DNA from 2 places in the Drancourtella sp. An57 genome. Region 2 is predicted to be linked to the other one. Evidence: riboswitches for the same ligand, from Rfam matches in the RefSeq annotation. Region 2 holds a riboswitch; the other holds the start of a gene.
The links. A riboswitch is a leader RNA that binds a small molecule or an ion and turns the genes downstream of it on or off. The one in region 2 is predicted to bind glycine.
Positions count from the first base shown of each region.

Region 1 (10,047 bases), on a different contig from region 2:
GCATCCACAGTGATGCGCCCGCGCTCCATCTCAGGCGCCGCGCCCTCCGCAAAAAGGCCGTCCATATTGGCACATCTGCCCACCGCACAGAGCACACAGTCTCCTTTTGCCTCCTGCTCTTTTTCCTTTTCCACATACCGGCACCGGTATTCGTCTCCATCCTGTTCCACTGCCTGTACCGACGCGGATGTATGGATCTCGATTCCTCTCTTTTTCAGGATCATCTTCAGATTCTGGGAAATTTCTTTGTCCATATTCGGAACGATTCTCGGCATCGCCTCCAGAATCGTCGCCCGGCTTCCCAGGGCCGCATAGACAGTGGCAAATTCCACACTGATGACACCGCCTCCGATAATCACCATGCTCTGCGGCGGTTCTTCCATCCGGAACAGCTCATCACTCGTGATGACTCCAGGCAGCTCTATTCCCGGAATCGGAATCTTAAGCGGTTTTGATCCGGACGCCAGAAGCACGTTCGATGCCTTGTATCTCTGTTCTCCATCCCCCGATGAGACAAGGACTTCCTTCTCTTCTCCATTTTCAGGAAGCAGGGTGCCGGTCCCTTTCACCACCGTCACGCCATTTGCCTTTAAAAGCTGTTCAATTCCCTGAACAAGCTGCTGTGTCGTCTCTTCCTTATATGCCAGGATTTTCCCGTAATCACAGGTGACATCAGAGGCGCAGATTCCAAATTCCGCGCAGTGCTGCATCTCCCTGTACAGAGAGGATGCATGAATCATGGCCTTTGCCGGAATACAGCCCCGGTTCAGGCAGGTACCTCCGATATCCCTGTTCTCGACAACCGCCGTGCGAAGCCCCAGTTTCGCGGCTTTGATGGCAGCCACATAGCCGCCCGGCCCTGCGCCGATTACAATCAGATCAAATTGTCCTTCCATCTACCATTCCTCTTCTTTCATCCATTCTATCAGATCTTTCAGCATCTTCTCTTCTTCCGGATCTTCTGACCAGTACAGACCCAGTTCGATACAGATGCTTCTGCTGGAAAACCGTACTCCGTTCAGATAGTTCGGAAGAGCTTCAATCACCCCGGTTTTGAGGGCATCCGAATAGACTGCCGCATCCTTGATCTTCCCGTTTTCCACCTGAAACCGGATGGTCACCTCGCCCCATGGGAATTTCCTCGTGATTTCATGCTGAAAAGGGATCTTTCTTCCATAGAGCCATTCCCAGGATCTGAAATATTCCGCCCTGCTTTCTATTTCCTTTTTCTCCCGGTCATCCAGCTTCCGTTCCTGTACCGGAAGGCCATACACCTCTCCAAAGGCCTGGCGGAGAGCGTACTTCAGATCATCAATGGTCAGATCCGGAAGATACGTTCTCAGATTCGCCACTCTGGACCGTACTGAATCCACTCCTTTGGATTTCAGTTTCTCCCTGGAGACGGTCAGATAGCTTCCCAGTTTTTCCTTGTCCACATCCAGCATGATCGTTCCATGGTGATAGCAGTGGTCTCCATGGCGGTAAAATGCGTTCCCGGAAAATTTCTTCCCGTCAATCAAAAGATCATTCCGGCCGGACGCCTCAATGTGCAGTCCCAGATGTTCCAGCGCCCCGGCAATGACCGAAAGCTGCCGTTTGACATCATAATATTCTCCGGAAACCAGAAAGGTAAAATTCAAATTTCCCAGATCATGATATACCGCTCCTCCTCCGGAAAGCCGTCTTGCCAGATGGCCTCCGTCCCTCTCCAGCTGTTCTGTTCTGCATTCTTTCCATGCGTTCTGGTTTTTCCCGATCACCACGGTCTTTTCGTTCTGCCAGAGGTAGAGAATGCACTCCTTCTCCTTACATCCAAAGAGAAGAAACTCCTCCAGCGCAAGATTTCTGTACGGATCGGTTCCATGACTTTCTATATATGTAAGTGTTTCCAACATGTCGCTTCACCCTATTCATCAAAATGCCAGCGCAGCACCGGATGTCTGGCTGCCTCCACTTCATCCAGCCGTGTAACCGGTGTGGTAACCGGGGCACGATGCAGTTGATCCGGATATTCCAGTGCCTGACGATACAGATTATGGAAGACCTCCAGCGCTTCATCCAGCGTTTCGCGTGATTCTGTCTCTGTCGGTTCGATCATCAATGCCTCGTCGACAATCAGCGGAAAATACATGGTCGGCGGATGAATGCCATTGTCAAGCAGTCCTTTGGCGATATCCATGGCGGAAATACCCGTCTTCTTTTTCAGATCGGCAAGGCTGATGACAAACTCATGCATGCAGCTCTTTCCGTATGCCGCCGGGAAGATATCCTTTAACCCGTTCATCATATAATTGGCGTTTAATACTGCATTCCTGCCTGCTTCCGGGATGCCTTCTTTTCCAAGTGTCATCAGGTAGGAAAGGGCCCGCACCACGACGAGGAAGTTGCCGTAAAAGCTTTTCATTTCCCCGATGCTGTGTTCCGGTTTCTTCATATAATAATGCTCGTCTTTTTCCACAAGAACGGAAGGAAGGAACTCTGCGAGCAGTTCTTTACATCCTACCGGTCCGCTTCCCGGCCCTCCGCCTCCATGCGGGGTGGAAAAAGTTTTGTGAAGATTCAGATGGACAACATCAAATCCCATGTCTCCCGGACGGACCGTTCCCATTACCGCGTTCAGATTCGCCCCGTCATAGTAGCAGAGTCCGCCGCATTCATGGATGATTTCCGTAATCTCCAGGATGTGTTTTTCAAAAATTCCAAGAGTATTCGGATTCGTCAGCATGATTCCTGCGGTCTCTTCGTCCGCCGCTTCTTTCAGCTTTTCCAGGTCCACGCAGCCATCCGCGTCTGACGGAACACTGACCACTTTATAGCCTGCCATCACCGCGCTGGCCGGGTTGGTTCCGTGTGCGGAATCCGGCACCAGAATCTTCGTTCTCCTGGTATCTCCCCTGCTTTCGTGGTAGGCCCGGATCAGGAGAAGTCCCGTAAACTCGCCGTGGGCTCCTGCCGCCGGCTGGAATACCATCCGGTCCATACCGGTAATGGCGCAGAGATATTTCTCCGCCTTATGAAGTACTTCCAGGCATCCCTGTACGGTATGTTCCGGCTGAAGCGGGTGAATCCCGGTAAATCCCGGAAGTGCCGCTGCCGCCTCGTTGATCTTCGGGTTATATTTCATCGTACAGGAACCAAGCGGATAAAATCCATCGTTGACTCCGTGGGACTTTCTCGCCAGTTCACTGTAATGTCTGCTCAGATCCCCCTCTGCGATTTCCGGAAGATGGAGGGCTTTCTGTCTCTGGTCTTCCTGCGGAAGCCTGGTCTCTTCCACATCGCACGCAGGAAGCATGCTGCATCTGCGTCCCGGTCTGCTTTTTTCAAAAATTAACATCCCTGCACCTCCTTCAGAATCCGGATGACCTCATCCATTTCTTCTTTTGTATTCATCTCCGTACAGCACCAGAGAATCCGGTGCTCATCCAGCGGATATCCTCCCAGAATTCCATGTTCCTCCAAAGCCTTCAAGGTCTCCCCTGCCGGCACCTTGGATTCCGTCACAAATTCATGGAAAAAATTCCCCTGATTTTTCGTGCGGTATCCGATTTTCTCCAGCTCTCCTGCCAGATAGTGTGCCTTGGAGACACACTGCACCGCCGCCTCTTTCAGTCCGTCCGGTCCCATGGACGCCAGGTATACCGTCACCGCCAGTGCACAGAGCGCCTGGTTGGAACAGATATTGCTGGACGCTTTCTCTCTCCGGATATGCTGTTCTCTTGCCTGAAGTGTCAGCACATAACCGGTCTTTCCGTTTTTGTCTTTTGTCTGTCCGACAATTCTGCCAGGCAGCTTCCGCATCATCTTGTCCGTACATGCCATAAAACCAAGGTACGGTCCTCCAAATGCCAGTGGAAGCCCCATCGGCTGTCCTTCTCCGACCGCCACATCCGCTCCGTATTCAGCCGGTGTTTTTAAAATGCCAAGAGAAACCGGATTGACTCCCATCACATATTTTGCCCCGCCTTCATGGGCAATCTGTCCAATTTCTTCTGCATCCTCCAGATTTCCGTAATAATTGGGATGCTGTATGTAAACACACGCCGTTTGTGCATCAATTTGTTCTCTGAGAATCTCTTTGTCCGTACGCCCGTCCTTTTCCGGAATCAGCTCCACCTGCATTCCATTTCCGTGGCAGTAGGTCTGCACCGTCCGGATCACATACGGGGAGGACGTCTGTGAAATCAGGACTTTCTGCCGTTTTCGTTCCCGGCACATGGAAACTCCTTCTGCGGCTGCAGAAGCGCCGTCATAGACTGACGCATTGGACGCATCCATCCCGGTCAGATCACAGATCATTGTCTGATATTCAAAGATGGACTGCAGAATTCCCTGGCTGATTTCCGCCTGATACGGGGTATAGGCCGTCGCAAAATTTTCCTTGGATGTGATGCTTGTGACAGCTGCCGGGATATAGTGCCGGTACACTCCGGCACCCCGGAAAATGGTAGGAAAGATCCTGTTCTTTCCGGCCATTTTCTCCATTTCTCTTCTGACATACAGTTCCGGCATGCCTGCCGGGATCTCAAGCTCCCCTTTCAGTCTGACTTCATCTGGAATGTCCGCAAAGAGCTCATTCATGTCAGAATATCCGGCCGCCTGCAGCATTTCCTGTCTTTCTTTCTCTGTATTCGGTACATAGCCGCCCATCCGAACTCACCGCCTCTCTGTTATTCTTTCTCGCTCTCTACAAACGCCTCATACTCCGCTCCTGAGAGCAGCTCTTCTTTTTCTGTGATGTCTTTCACTTTGATAAACCACGCATCATACGGAGCCTCATTGATATATTCCGGCTCATCCAGCAGTCTTTCGTTGATTTCACATACCACACCGGATACCGGAGAGTACACATCAGATACCGCTTTGACGGATTCCACATCGCCAAATGCCTCTCCTACCGTCACCTCATCCCCCTCTTCCGGAAGATTGACAAACACCAGATCTCCAAGCTCTGACTGGGCGTAGTCCGTCAGCCCGATCACTGCAACTCCGTCTTCCTCTTTTACCCACTCATGTGATTTTACATACTTTAATTCTTCTCTGATTTCCATATCCGTTTCTCCTTTTCTGATTTTTATTTCTGTCTTTTATAAAATGGAAGATCTACAACTTCCGCCTCCACGCTTCGTCCGCGCACGTCAACCTCCACCTTGTCTCCTGTCCTGACCGCTCCTGCCTTCACAAGCGCCATGGCGATCGGATATCCAAGGTACGGGCAGTGTGTGCCGGATGTCGTCGTTCCAATCTCTGTGCCTTCCAGCGAAACCTTCTGCTCTTCCCGGATAATGCCCCGCCCGGTCACTTTCAGTCCGATCCGTTCTCTCTTTGGCTCTCCTGCTTCTTCCAGCGCCTTCTTCCCGATAAAATTTTCTTTTGCCATTTTTACGGCAAACTGAAGTCCCGCTTCCAGAGGAGTCACTTCTTCGTTCATCTCGTGTCCGTAGAGCGGCATTGCAGCTTCCATCCGCAGGGTATCTCTTGCTCCCAGTCCGCACGGGATCAGTCCTTCCTCTTTTCCTGCTTCCAGAAGCGCATTCCACATCTGCGGCGCATATTCTGCCGCCAGATACAGCTCCACGCCGTCCTCACCTGTATAGCCGGTCCTGGAAACGATACAAGGGATTTCTGCCACCCTGCCATCAAACACTGCGTGATAATATTTCTCCGGAATACTCTCTTCGTCCGTCAGTTTTCTTAAAATCTCAAGGGCTTTCGGTCCCTGGAGGGCAAGCTGCGCATACTGGTCGGAAACGTCCGTAAATGCCACGTTTCCAAACTGGTGATCCAGCATCCACTGGTAGTCCTTCTCCTTGTTTGCCGCATTGACAACGATCAGGTATTCTTCCTCGAATTTCCGGTAGACAATCAGATCATCCACCGTGCCTCCGTGTTCGTTGCACATCGGGCTGTACTTGGCCTGGCCGTCCTTGATCTTCGTATAATCATTGGTGAGAAGCATCTGAAGATTTGCCTTCGCATCTTCTCCCGTGCAGAGAATCTCTCCCATATGGGAAACATCAAAGAGCCCTGCCCGGGTGCGCACCGCCATGTGTTCCTTGATCACTCCTGTCGGATACTGCACCGGAAGAGAATAACCTGCAAACGGAACCATCTTTCCTCCGGCCTTTATATGTTCTTCATAAAGTGGTGTTTTTAATTCCATCTCCCGTGTCCTCCTTATTCATACAATGGATGTCTGCCGCAGATTTCATTGACTGTGCTGCGGATCTCGTCTGCCTTTGTATCAAAGTCTGTTGCCGCCATCTTGATCAGCTTTGCAATCGTTCTCATCTCGTCTTCTTTAAGCCCACGTGTTGTCACAGCCGGCGTTCCGATCCGGATGCCGCTTGTCACAAACGGACTTGCCGGGTCATTTGGCACCGCGTTTTTATTGACTGTGATATAAACCTCGTCCAGACGGCGCTGCAGTTCTTTTCCGGTAATGTTCATATTCTGGAGATCGACCAGCATCAGATGGTTGTCCGTTCCGCCGCTGACCAGGTCAAAGCCTTCTTCCTTCAGTGCTTCAGCCAGTGCTTTTGCGTTCTTTAAAATCTGTTCCTGATAGGTCTTGAATTCCGGTTTTAACGCTTCCCCAAAGCAGACTGCCTTCGCGGCGATGATATGCATCAAAGGCCCACCCTGGGTTCCTGGAAATACCGCCTTGTTGATGGCCTTTGCGTGTTCTTCCTTGCACATGATCATGCCGCCTCTTGGTCCCCGCAGCGTCTTGTGGGTGGTCGTTGTCACCACATCTGCATAAGGAACCGGGCTCTGATGGAGTCCGGCCGCAACCAGTCCGGCAATATGCGCCATATCCACAAACAAAACGGCGCCCACTTCTTTCGCAATCTCCGCAAACCGGTCAAACCGGATCTCTCTTGGATATGCAGACGCCCCTGCAACAATCATCTTCGGTTTGCATTCCAGTGCTGTCTTTCGGATTTCATCGTAGTCCAGAAATCCTTCTTCATTGATGCTGTATGGTACAAAATGATAAAGAATTCCGGACATATTCACCGGTGAGCCGTGGGTCAGGTGTCCGCCATGGTCCAGATTGAGTCCCATCACCGTATCTCCCGGCTTCAGAAAGGCCTGATAAACCGCAATATTGGCGCTTGCCCCCGAATGCGGCTGTACACAGGCATGTTCGCATCCAAACAGCTGTTTTGCACGCTCGATTGCCAGATTTTCAATCACATCTACATATTCACAGCCTCCGTAATACCGTTTCCCCGGATATCCTTCCGCATACTTGTTTGTCGGGACCGTCCCCATCGCAAGCATCACCGCCGGGCTTACTATATTTTCCGATGCGATCAGCTCCAGATTTCTTCTCTGCCTTCCAAGTTCCTGTTCCAGAGCCCCGCCGACTTCCGGATCGTACTCTTTGATGTAGTTCGTAACATCTCCTACCATACTCATACGTATTTCCTCCTCAAATCAATATTCTTGCTTTTTCTGTCGATACGGATTCCGGCCGAAAATCCGGGGCAACAAAAAAAGCAGATCAAGTAACTTCTCCATCATGAGAAGTCCTTTCATCTGCCTCTGTCCTTTTACCTGAAAGATTATCCAGCAGTGCTGTGCTGCACGCCAGATTACTTCTTCGGTACAATCATATTGTTCTCCAGAGTGTTGTCCGAACCTGTTCCTTTTGCCTGAGAGTTTCTTGCATGCCCCTTCGGCTCCGGCTATCATTCCCGCGCCGCACACTGCGCTATAGTGGTATCTCACAGGTTCATCATTCAACTTTAAAGTTATTATAAAATTCACTTACTCCAGAGTCAAGTGTTAAATAGTAAACTTGTCAGTTAATATTTTGACAGTTATTTTGTAGACAATTTCTTCTTGTTTATCGTTTTTCTTTATACATTTTCCTTCTTAACCAAGCACCAGACACCAGAGCGGGAGTGTCAGAAGCGACAGCAGCGTACTGAGGAAAATCATCCCCGTCGCATACCGCTCATCCCCATGGTATTTGGAAGAAAGAAGTGCTGTTGTGACAGGCGCCGGCATTCCGGCCATGATTACGGTAATCCCCCGCAGCACCGGATCCACCGGAAGAAAGGCTGTCAGAGCAAAGACGACCGCCGGGATCAATACAAGGCGGACTGCCGCATAAAATACCATGGTACGGTCAATCAGTCCTCTTGGATCCATCTCCGCAAGCATCATTCCGATCAGCATCATACTCATGGGTGTATTGGCGCTGCTCAATCCCTCCACCGCCCGGGTAAAGAAGTCCGGCCAGGATACCGGAAGAAACATGACGATCAGCCCCAGATAAATCGAAACAATGCACGGATGGGTGACTACCTTTTTCAGCACGTTCTTTTTCTGACCCGGCAGAAAGCAGGAGACGCCCACCGACCACATGACCACCCGGACCGGGAGCATGAAGACTGACGCATACAAAAGCCCGGACGTCCCGTAAATACTTTCAATTACCGGATTTCCCAGAAAGCCGCCGTTAGAAACAATCGTCCCGTACCGGAGCGGCTTTCTCTTTTCCTCATCTGTTTTTTTGTACAACAGAAACGCTGACGCCACAGATATCATATTATACAGCACGGATAACAGCACCGTCATGACAACCGGCTTCCAGACATCATGATGGGGCTGTACAAGAAACGCATGAAAAATGTTAAACGGCAGCAGCACATACAGACACAGATCCACCATGTTCAACCTTCCTGTCGTGCCTACTATTCCTCTTTTTCTTACGATAAATCCAACGATCACAAAGAAGAACATCATCCCCTGCATCGTCAGCATATTTTCAAATACCATCTGCCTGCTCCTACAATCCGATCCGGTCCGCAATACCGCGCATTGCTTCCAGTGCAATGTCGATAAATTCGTCAAAATCCATGCCCGTAAATTCAATCGCTTCCATATAGTCGCGGTTGGCACCGGCTGCAAACCGAAGCTCACGGAAACGTTTGAGCACAGATTTATGTTTGACGCTTGCAATCTTTTTATCCGGATAGATCTGAGCAATGGCTTTCAAAAAACCACTCATCGGATCGGATGCAAGAATCGCATACTGAAGTTTTGTTTTTGCTTTCACGCCGCTTTCCGGATTGTGGGCACAAATGGCGTCAAACAGCACCGGATCATCAATTCCTTCTTTTTTCAGGATTTCCACCGATGTCGGTCCGTGGGTCTCCGGGTGCTCCTTCCACTCGCAGTGTTCCTCATCCAGATCATGAAGGAGCCCCACTACGCCCCAGTATTCCACTTCTTCAGGAGCAAGCTTTTCTGCGACTCCCCGCATGATCGCCTCCACTGCATAAGAATGCTCCAGATAGCGTTCTCCTTCCATGTATTTATGTAAAATCTCGTATGCCTGATCACGTGTAACCGCCATTGTTCTTTCCTCCTGAATCTATTCTTTGAATTATGTTACTGTGCCAGTGTTCCCATCGGATCCCACGGATTCAGATGAACCGGTTCCCCGGCCGCTTCCTCAAGCTGCTCTTTTGTCAAATATTTTTTATTGATCACTGCCTGGTATACATACCGGTCAAACCAGTCCGCACTCATCAGATAGTATCCTTTTTCCCCGTGCTCATCACTCCAGCTGTTCTGGATTTTCCATTTCCGTGCATTGCCTTCTTCGTCCAGATCTACGCCGGTAATCACCATCGCATGGTTCATTGCGCTTTCCCGGTAGTCCAGTCCGGCACCTTTTTCCATATCAAACTGCATGCCGTAGGTACCTTCAAAATCATAGCACTCCGTGCACCAGAGTCCCCTGTCGCGTTCTCCGTATTTGCCGACATCACTTCCGAACCAAACGACCTCGCCGTCAGAAAGCTGACGGATAATCAGGCTTTTCAGCGTGTCCATCGGCAGATTGTAGTAACGCACCGGCGCACCTTCTGCGACATTTCCAAGATAGTCAACGGTGTAGCTCTTTCCAAACGGTTTATCTTCGGTAGGTGAATTGATGATGCTGACATAATCTTCACGAAGCTTCAGTCCCACATATTCTTCATAGAATGATTTTGGTGTCAGGTCACGTACTACATGGTATTTCTT
Region 1 is NZ_NFHY01000012.1:12,242-22,288, reverse strand. Features, by position in the region: gene lpdA (dihydrolipoyl dehydrogenase) at 1-896, opposite strand, end outside; gene B5G11_RS10920 (lipoate--protein ligase) at 897-1,892, opposite strand; gene gcvPB (aminomethyl-transferring glycine dehydrogenase subunit GcvPB) at 1,907-3,337, opposite strand; gene gcvPA (aminomethyl-transferring glycine dehydrogenase subunit GcvPA) at 3,331-4,650, opposite strand; gene gcvH (glycine cleavage system protein GcvH) at 4,671-5,051, opposite strand; gene gcvT (glycine cleavage system aminomethyltransferase GcvT) at 5,075-6,163, opposite strand; gene glyA (serine hydroxymethyltransferase) at 6,178-7,419, opposite strand; glycine riboswitch at 7,542-7,644, opposite strand; gene B5G11_RS10890 (AEC family transporter) at 7,885-8,793, opposite strand; gene B5G11_RS10885 (HD domain-containing protein) at 8,804-9,373, opposite strand; gene B5G11_RS10880 (C1 family peptidase) at 9,409-10,047, opposite strand, start outside.
Region 1: linked by a shared signal. The riboswitch ahead of glyA (serine hydroxymethyltransferase) and the one ahead of B5G11_RS04355 (GrdX family protein) in region 2 are both predicted to bind glycine.

Region 2 (10,047 bases):
CCTCCAGATGGGAAGTCTTTAAAATGTGGTGCATCGTGTCCTCAACCCGGTAGGTTTCCGCACCACTTTCCAGCATCATTTTTCCAGCAAGCATTGCTGTATCCATTAAGAGTTTGTAGTCCATTTAGATGTCCTTTTCCTGTTATCATAGTTCCATGAGACATCATACTATTTCTTCCGGGAAAAATCAAGCCACACAGGAAAACCAGCCCGAAAAAACTTTTCCGGGCTGGTTTTGTATAGGATTTATTATAGTATATCGGCTAGTTAATGTATCCTGCTTTTTTCAGCTCTTCTTCAGCTTTTGCAAGATTTGCCTCAGATACACGGATGATCGGGCCTGTACATCCCATTCCGCTTTCAGCGTAAACTTCGATCTTCCACAGTGCGCGCACTGCATCTTCAAGATCCATAACCTCAATTCCGGCAATCTGAGCTGTCACGATTTCCTTCGGCGGCTCTTTTACTTCCTCTTCTGCTGCAGCCGGTTTTGCAGCTGTCTTATATGCAGCAAGTACTTCTGTATATCCGCATTTCTTTACAGCATTGAACTCAGCTTTTGCAACATCAAATACCTTGTTACGTACAAGTTCTGCAGCGTAGCAGATTGCATTTGCGATTACCGGAGCACCGGAAGCACGTGAAACGATCATAACGAGTTCATCGTATCCTTCTCCGATTCCCGGTCCGTATCCATATCCTGTTGCCTCGAAGCTTCCGCCTGTGTTGAAAGAGGAAAGCATCTTTACAAGAATGTTTCCTGTCAGGGAATCTGTAACAAGGATATCCGGGGATGCCTGAAGGACGTCATTTCCTCTCATTACACATCCGCCGTCTGCACGTCCGGATTCAGCAAAAGCAATATCGTATCCATTGCTCTGAAGCTCCTTCAGTGCTTTTTCTGTCTGGCGTGCGCCGTCAACATTCAGGATGCCGACTGTCGGTTTTGCGATTCCGCAAGCCTTTGCAGCAATTACGCCGTAAACAGCATTTTTAATCATACCTTCAATACGGTCGGTACTGGAAGTACCTGTCGTATTGGCGATAAACATTTCTTTTCCTTTAGCAGGTGTTACAACGCGTCCGACAGTAGATACGCCGATCGGGAACGGGAAATGCATTGTTACAGCACCGTCGATCTCCTTGTTTTTCAGCATATCTTCCATCTTTTTATGACCTTCTTCATCGTCAGCCACTTTGATTGTTGTTACGCCTTCTGCTTCCAGAGTTCCGATGTAATATACATCTACGCCCTGCTTTGCTGCCATCACCGCTGCCTGCATGGAATTTTCTTCACCGTGTTCGCTGCCCATTCCTGTCAGAGCAATTTTCGGGCGTTTGCCGTACTGGCCGCTCTCCAGTCCCTGTGCCATTTCCATAAAGGTAGAGGCAATTACTTTTTCAATACTACTTGCCATTTTCTACACCTCACTATTCTGCCATCAGAGTTTCAGCGAATTCTTTCATAGCTTTTGCGATCAGGCCTTTTACTTCTTCTTCAGATACAGCAGATTCTGCGCTGTTTCCTTCATTTGCCTGGATTACAAAAGATACACCATCGAACAGGTTTGTCATACGTCCAAGGAAGAGACTTCCTTTTCCGATGATCATTGCTTTCTTGATCTTTCCTTCCAGAATATCTTCACGTGCAAATCCGATGTACGGAACACCTGACGGAATATGTCCCTGTGTCGGAGCCCATCCTGTCAGACCATGCTGTGCGATGAAGTCCGGAAGAGCTTTTCTGTCGATATCGCCGCGTTTTACAGCAAGCGCACCGATCATCTTGTAGTTTGCAAGCGGAACATCACCTGCTCCTGCCGGTTTTGTGATATCCGGATTCTGCATTTCCGGTGAGAATTTGTCAATATCTGTTACTTTCCAGCCTACTCTGTCAAGCGGATCTGTTACAAGACTTCCGATAACAGCCTGAGGTGCGGAACCGGTTCCTACTGTATGACGTCCAAGAACATCCAGATTGATTTCCGGGTTTACACCATCGTTTTCTGTAACGACAACCGCAAATCCTCCAAGGCAGTCTTCCAGGATCGGAAGGCCTTTTTTCACGTGGTCTTTACCGTTCATACCAAGTTTTGCAGTACATCCACCTGCTGTAACAACAACAGTTTTATATGCTCCGGATTTTACGAGAGCAGCTGCCTCAATCAGAGCGTGGGATGGTCCTGCACAGAATCCACGGGAGTCAGATCCTGTTGCGGATACAAGTCCTGCTACTTCTGCAGCAGCTTTCGCGAAGTTACCGCCGCCTCTCTGGTTCATATCACCACATGCTTCCTCAGCACAGTCGATAACGTACTCAACGTCTTCTTTGTTGATTCCAGCATTGCGGATTGCATATAACAGAGCAAGTACGCTGGAGGCTTTGCTCATCAGGTTTTCATGCATTACATGAGCAGAAAGGTTCACATCGATATCGTGAGCTGTTCTTACACATCCAACAAGTTCATTGTTGTGGTACAGTCCTTCTGCATGCTCATTTTCGATATAGTGTTTGATTTCGTCCAGCTCATAACCTTCTTCAATCTTGGAGATGATATCCTCTGTGATGATCGGGTCAGCAGCCAGAGCATCTTTATGAGCGCTTACGAAGTTCTTGTCAAGTTTTACAACTTCGAACATATCGCAAGCCTGTACTAAAAGAAGGAACTCTTCTTCCGGCATGATTTCACCGAATTTTCCGTATCTTTCTGCTCCTTCTTTTGTTTTATCATAGTAAGGGAATTCAACCTGGGAAAGTTCTTCCGGTGTAGCGTTTCCAATGTAAACCTGGTTTGGCCAGTAGTTTACACATTCTTCATAAGAGCGTAAATGACCTCTTAATTCTTTTAAATATTCTGATTCCGGATTGACAACTCTTTCTGTTGTCTGTGTTGTTCCGTTATATACTACCATTTCAGGAGTATGTGCCAATACATAGCTGGCTCCTTTAATTACACTGTTCATTGTTAGTGTCCACCTTTCTTTACGTTATAAAAAGGAATTATGTTGTAGAAAAAGCGGTGAGGTAAGTATTTACCCCACCGCTCCTGAATCCGAAATCCGGTATTTCAGATTTTCCTATAAATACTTACAGTATTCGTCACGGATTGCAGACATTTCGTCTACGATGTCGTCAACATCAAGAACCATTTCCATCATGCCGACCTGCTCATCGTATACCGCTTCATCAAACTCTTTTTTCAGTTCTGGTTCACAAACGTGATATGTCGTGAGTCCAAGCTGGACCCCTGTCAATGGACCTGCGAATGTTGGGTCACCAGCAGTAACTGTTTCAGCTGCAAGACCAGCAGCTTCACCTTCAGCTGCACCAAGTACTACTACCAGGTTTTCTGGTCCGAATTCATCTGCGAATTCTTTAACCCTCTTCTGATTCTCAAGATCCATTGCGCCTGCGCTCGTTCAGACGAAACATTCTGTTGAAGAAAAAACAATTTCTCCACCGGCTGTCTTTACGCATTCTGCGATAGCCGGTCCCGGAACACCATCACGGTCACCAATAATAATGACTTTTTTACCTTCTAAAATTGCCATGATGTTTTTCCTCCTTCCCTTCATTTTAATAATTGGTTGATAAATATTTATTCAGGGCACCGCTTTATGCCCTCGTAAAGCCCGAAAGGGCAATTACGCAAAAGAAATTTACGCCATAGCGTAGTATTTTTTAACCATCTCTTCTACTGCTTCCGGAGTAGCGTCATCTTTTACTAACTCTTCCACTTTTTCACCATCTTTATAGATAGCAATAACCGGAAGTCCAAGGATCTTCTGGCCGATTGCAAGACGGCGTGCTTTTGTTGTATTTAAAGATGTAAATTTGATTTTGTCGCCATATTTGTCAGCATATGCATGAACATGCGGCATTAAAGCCTGGCAAGGTACGCATCCATCTCCGAAGAAATCTACGAGAACGTATCCTTCTGCCTGCAGAACTTCTGGTTCAAATGTTTTCTTATCTACTTCTAACATTGTTAAACTCCTCCTTAATACTTCTTATTCGTTTTCGTTGATATATTTTTCAGCCTGTGTAGCAGCAATTGCTCCATCTGCAGCAGCTGTTACTACCTGACGAAGGCTCTTGATACGAACATCACCTGCCACAAATACGCCAGGAATGTTTGTATGCATGTTTTCATCGGATTTGATATATCCTCTTTCGTCCATGTCGATCACGCCTTCGAAAATTTTGGAATTCGGGATTGTTCCGATAAATCCGAATACACCGAACATTCCGTCATCTTCGTCTGCTTCGATTGTAGTAAGTTCGCCAGTCTTAACGTTCTTAACTGTCATGGAAGAAAGAATACCGTCACCGTTTACTTCTTCTACAACGGTATCCCATAAGAAATGGAGTTTGTCATTCTTAAACGCCTTTTCCTGAATGGACTTCGCTGCACGAAGTTCATCACGTCTGTGGATGATTGTAACTTTTCTTGCGAATTTTGTAAGATACATCGCTTCTTCAACAGCAGAATCTCCGCCGCCTACTACGAAAACTTCAAAATCTTCAAAGAAGTTGGCATCACATGTTGCGCAGTAAGAAATACCTTTTCCCATAAATTCTTTTTCGTTTTTGCATCCAATCGGACGTGCAAAAGCGCCGGTTGCAATGATCACTGTTTTTCCAAGATATTCTGCCTTGGCACTCTTCAGCTTTTTCACATCGCCATCCAGTTCAACAGCATTGATTACGTCTGTCACACGCTCTGCGCCAAACTTCTCAGCCTGTTCTGTCATTCTTGCGATCAGAGAAGGGCCGCTTTCTCCCTCCACGATCTGTCCCGGATAGTTTTCAATTTCATCCGTGATAGCAATCTGTCCGCCGTCTTTTCCTTTTTCAATGATCAGAGTGGATAAGCGGCTTCTTCCGGCATAAAGGCCTGCTGCTAATCCGGCCGGTCCTGCTCCCAGGATGATTACGTCATAAATTTTGCTCATAACGTTTACTCCTTCTTTCCTATAATGTCTTTATCCTTACGTCCGGAAGGCTGCAGGCCTGTCCGGACGCTGAATTCCACATGACGCCAATCAAGAGGGCGTTTTCAGACTCTTATTTATCGAAAATCGTCTGATCTTCAACTTCTGTAGTAAGAGCATTTAATGCTTTTTCTACGATTTCTTTACGAAGTTTGTATTCTTCGTCTTTATCAAGTGCCGGGTTGCCAAGCGGATGAGGAATGGCAATAGCCGGAACGATTCTGTTTGCACCAACTGTCATGGAGATTGGTGTAACTGTGCAGACATGAACAACCGGAAGTCCGGCAGCTTCGATGCCTTTAACAAGCGTTGCACCGCAACGCGTACAGGTACCTCATGTAGAGGTGAGGATAACTGCGTCAACTCCGTCAGCTTTCATCTTCGGAGCGAACTCTTCAGCGAATGCTTTTGCAGAAGCAACGGCTGTTCCGTTACCAACTGTTGTATAGAATTTATCATACAGTTTTCCAATCTTACCTTCTTTTTCCATTTCACGGAGAACATCCACCGGAAGTACGCGGTCCGGATCTTCGTTTGCGTATACCGGGTCGTATCCGCCATGTGCTGTCTCGAATGTTTCTTCTGTCAGATCATCTACGCCTGCAATGCTGTATTCACCGTATTTGGAAGCATTGGAGCTTTCAATATGATCCGGATTTCCCTTCGGTACAATACCACCGGATGTAACCAGTGCAATTGTTGCTTTGGAAAGATCTTTTACAGCCGGATTCGGAGCAACTCTGTCGAATGTCGGCATCGGATACTCTGTTTCAAACGGTTTGCCGGCGATCTTCTTAAGAAGCATTTCAACGGCACGTTTGGATCCGCGTTTTTCTTCGAAGAAGTTTACACGAACACCGTTCGGCATATAACCTTCCTGACAGGAAGCACCGATCTTCTCATGTTTTGCAAGTTTAAGAGCAAGCGGAGCCATGCTTCCGACTGCTTTTCTCATTCCTGCAGCAGAGTTCTTTGTAGCTACTGTGTAAACTTTGTTTTTGAACATATCAGCACCAGGGTTTTCTGTGTACATACCTGTCACTGCCGGAATACCAAGTTCTTCCTGTACAGCGTCACAGATTGTACCGCAGGCAACACCGTAACGTCCGGCATTGAATGCAGGACCTGCTACGAATACATCCGGGTTGTATTTTTTAACGATTTCAATAATTTCTGCTTTTGCTTTGTCAAGGTTTTCGTTGAAGTAAGAGTCACCGCAGATGATAGTAGCAACGATTTCTGCTTCTTCTCCGAATGCCTGTTTAAATGCCATACCTGGTCCGACAACTTCGCCCTCGCGAACTTCTACCGGGTAATCAGCTTTTTCTTCTCCACCAATATTAGCGAAGAACTGATTGATATAATGAACTACTTTTAACATCTTTTTCTTCCTCCTTCACTATCTGGCGCTTAAGTAACCAAATCCTGTTTCGTTTGTTGCACCTGTAATTGCCTGGATTTCAACTTCGATTGTTCCGTCTTCACGTAAGCTGTGTTCGTTACCGCCGGCAATAGTGTTGACATAATCCAGAGTTCCGATTACTTTGTCAAGTTTCGGAAGTACGACTACCTGGTTTGCGTTACCGCCTGTTACAACTGCATCTGCTGCAACGTCAGCGTCAGCAAGTGACTGGGATTTTCCATCGCGTCCAGCATATTCGTCTGTGATGATGACAGTCTTAACGCCTTCTGCTTCAATTTTCTTACAGTTCATGATAAGGTCTGTATCCGGGTTACCGAATCCTTCCTGAGATACGATAACTGCATCCAGATCAAGAAGACGGCAAAGTTTTGCTGTCCAGTCAGAAGAACGCTGTTTGTCAGCAAGGTATACGTTTTCGTTTGTCAGGATCTGGCATACGAAGTTGATTGTCTTGCCGTGTTCTTCAAAGAGGTCATGTACAACCGGGTTGTTTTCGTGTACGTATGTAGGGTTCTTGTCACATGCAGATACACAGTTACCGGAAACGATTGCACCGTCCATTACTTCTGTCGGGTTGATGATTGTAGAAAGTGTTTTCTTTGCGTCAACGCCGTATACATATGTATCATGCAGAAGTCCCTGGCTCTGAAGCATCTGTACATATGCTACTCTCGGAAGTCCCGGAAGTTTTTCCATTCCTTCTTTGATTCCATATGTTTCATATACTTTTGTTTCATCCGGTGTGAGTTCTCTTGCGAGTTCACCGAGATATACAGCAACACGGAAACCTGCGAAACGTACCGCTGCTTCATATTCATGCTGTTTGATTCCGTCAACCGGCTCACATACAACTACAAAGTTGTTCAGTTTGGAGAATGGTGTGTAGTCAGCTCCCGGGCCTGTCATATCGATGATACCTTCCTGGAATCCGACAATCTTACCTGCTGTTACGACAGCCATTCCCTTTAATGCGTATGTTTTTCCTTCGCCGACTGTGTCAACTTTGGAAATAACTCCCGGGAAAACTCCTCCGCGTCCTTCAACCTTTACACGAGGTTCGATAACGTCTTTTACCGGTGTGATTCTTACGCTTTCTCCCGGTCTTGCGATGTCAAATTTTACGCTTTTGATGTGCTCGTCCTCAAGGACAACTTCTTTTACAGCTTCTTCGGATACATAAAGAACACCGTCTTCAATTTTAGACTCAGTGCCAAACTGGATGTCCTTGATAAAAATGTGTCCAACTTCTAATCTCACTGTAATTCCCTCCTTCTAAATAATGAAATCTATGCCCCAAAGTACCCCAGTACTTTATAGCCTTTTTCTTTTACCAGGCATCTGCCGACGGAAGTGCACTGGATATTAATGTGTAATCAATCAGCCTGAAATCTTCATAAACCTGCGGTGCATATTTATCCGATTTGAACTGAAACTTGCTGACGGAGGCAATGGCCCGTTCGATAATTTCAATTCCCATCAGGTCTGTCTCGCCGCTCTTTCGGGAAACCATTACTGATTTGTAAGGTGTTTCATTCGGCTTAACACTTCCGGAAAGCGGATGCGTTAAGAGCTTGTACCCTTTACATACTTCTTCTTTTACTTTTTTCAAAACATCTTCATATGAGCAGTCATAAAACTCCACATCATGATCCTGCCCGAGCTTTTCACGAACGAGCGGGTTGTTTGTTATAATTCTATAATCCTTCTTCATGGCTCCACCTATTAAAAAAGGACGGCTGACTTCCGCCGAAGCAGAATACAAGGCCGCCCTTCTGTCTTATGTATGTCATCCTGATATATTTGTCATACACGATTCAGAATGTGGTCCTTTCCCTGATCCTTTTGCCTGAAAGTTTCACCTTTGGTCTGTAAGGTTTGCATCTTCGGCGGTTCATTTGCGAACTCTCTCGCAGGAAAAATCATCCCACTATTCAATTGTCATATGCGCAGAATATGTCTTTCACAATTCTGTTTAGAGTATACCACATCGATTTATAGATTTCCAGCTTTTTATTCGATTTGCACATAGTTTTTTTCTATAAACCATTTCTCTTGTTCATGTTGATACGCTCTTTGTTATTTTTTCTTCTTTCTCTGAAGCTCAGGATGCTTCGGCAGGAAGTTTTTAAAGTAATCGTCGTGGGTCTTCTTGATCATACCGCTCAATGCAAAGAGGGCGATAATGTTAGGAACAACCATCATACTGTTGAAGCAGTCTGCCATATTCCATACAAGGTCAACCTGTGCAAGAGAACCAAGTACTACGCATACACAAACGAGAACCGAATAAACCGGAACTGCTTTTGGTCCGAAGAGATACTTGATATTCGCTTCTCCGAAGAAGTACCATCCGATAATGGTAGAGGAAGCGAAGAAGAACATACAGATCGCAATAAAGATCTCTCCGCCTTTTCCATAAAGAGTCGAATACGCAAACTGGCTGAGTGCTGCTGCGGAATATCCGCCTTCAACCACTTCATAGGACTTCGGAAGCGCCTGAGTTGTTACAATAACGAGAGCTGTCATTGTAAGAACGATAAACGTATCAATGAATACACCTGTCATTGCCACAAATCCCTGCTCTACCGGATGATCTACCTTTGCAACCGCATGTGCATGAGGTGTGGAACCCATACCGGCTTCGTTGGAGAACAGTCCTCGTGCAACACCTTTTGTAATCGCCTTGGAAACTGTAGCACCGATCGCACCGCCTGTGATAGCATCAGGTGCAAATGCGCCTACAATAATCTGCTCAAATGCCAGAGGAATATTTCTCCAGTTATAGATAATAATAATCAGAGAACCGACAATGTAAAGTGCCGCCATAAGCGGAACCATAAGCTCGGTAACTTTTGCAATACGTTTCATTCCGCCTGTGAAAATGAACAATGCAATAACTGCTACAACTACACCTGTGATCCACTGCGGAATACCAAATGCCGTGTGGAAAGAAGATGCGATAGAGTTAGACTGAACTGCATTACCCATGAAACCAAGTGCGAAAATCAGAAGTACCGCAAAAATCGCTGCAAGTACTCTGCCGAATGTACCTTTGAATGCTGCGCGAATGTAGTAAACAGGTCCTCCTGTTATAATTCCGTCGCTGCCGACTTTCTTGTACTTCTGTGCCATAATTGCCTCGCAGTAGATCGTCGCCATGCCAAGGAATGCTGCCACCCACATCCAGAATACAGCACCTGGACCGCCGATCGCAATCGCTGTCGCAGCTCCTGCAATATTACCAGTTCCTACCTGAGCAGCAATCGCTGTCGCCAGCGCCTGGAAAGAACTCATTCCGTCTTTTCCCGCTTCTCCTTTTTTGGAAAACAATCCGCCGAATGTACGTCTCAGGCCTTCCGTGAAGCCACGGACCTGAATGAAACCGGTACGGATGGAAAACCAGATACCTCCTCCTACAAGTGCTACGATCAGGATATAGTTCGACAGATAGTCTTGAATAGTTAGTACGATGTTGTTCAATGTTTCCATAACAACCCCTCCTTTGCCCTATAGATGTTTTGAATATTTTTTCCTGATGTATCTATCATACCATTTTTAAGCTTAGTTTACAATAATTTAATGAATTTTATATATTTTTTGTTTATTTTATCCAGTTTTTATTTTATCTT
Region 2 is NZ_NFHY01000004.1:80,149-90,195, reverse strand. Features, by position in the region: gene B5G11_RS04395 (threonine/serine exporter family protein) at 1-124, opposite strand, end outside; gene grdD (glycine/sarcosine/betaine reductase complex component C subunit alpha) at 264-1,418, opposite strand; gene grdC (glycine/sarcosine/betaine reductase complex component C subunit beta) at 1,432-2,964, opposite strand; gene grdA (glycine/sarcosine/betaine reductase complex selenoprotein A) at 3,079-3,552, opposite strand; gene B5G11_RS04375 (thioredoxin family protein) at 3,661-3,987, opposite strand; gene trxB (thioredoxin-disulfide reductase) at 4,012-4,956, opposite strand; gene grdB (glycine reductase complex selenoprotein B) at 5,069-6,376, opposite strand; gene B5G11_RS04360 (glycine/sarcosine/betaine reductase component B subunit) at 6,395-7,675, opposite strand; gene B5G11_RS04355 (GrdX family protein) at 7,746-8,129, opposite strand; glycine riboswitch at 8,242-8,341, opposite strand; gene B5G11_RS04350 (sodium:alanine symporter family protein) at 8,495-9,907, opposite strand.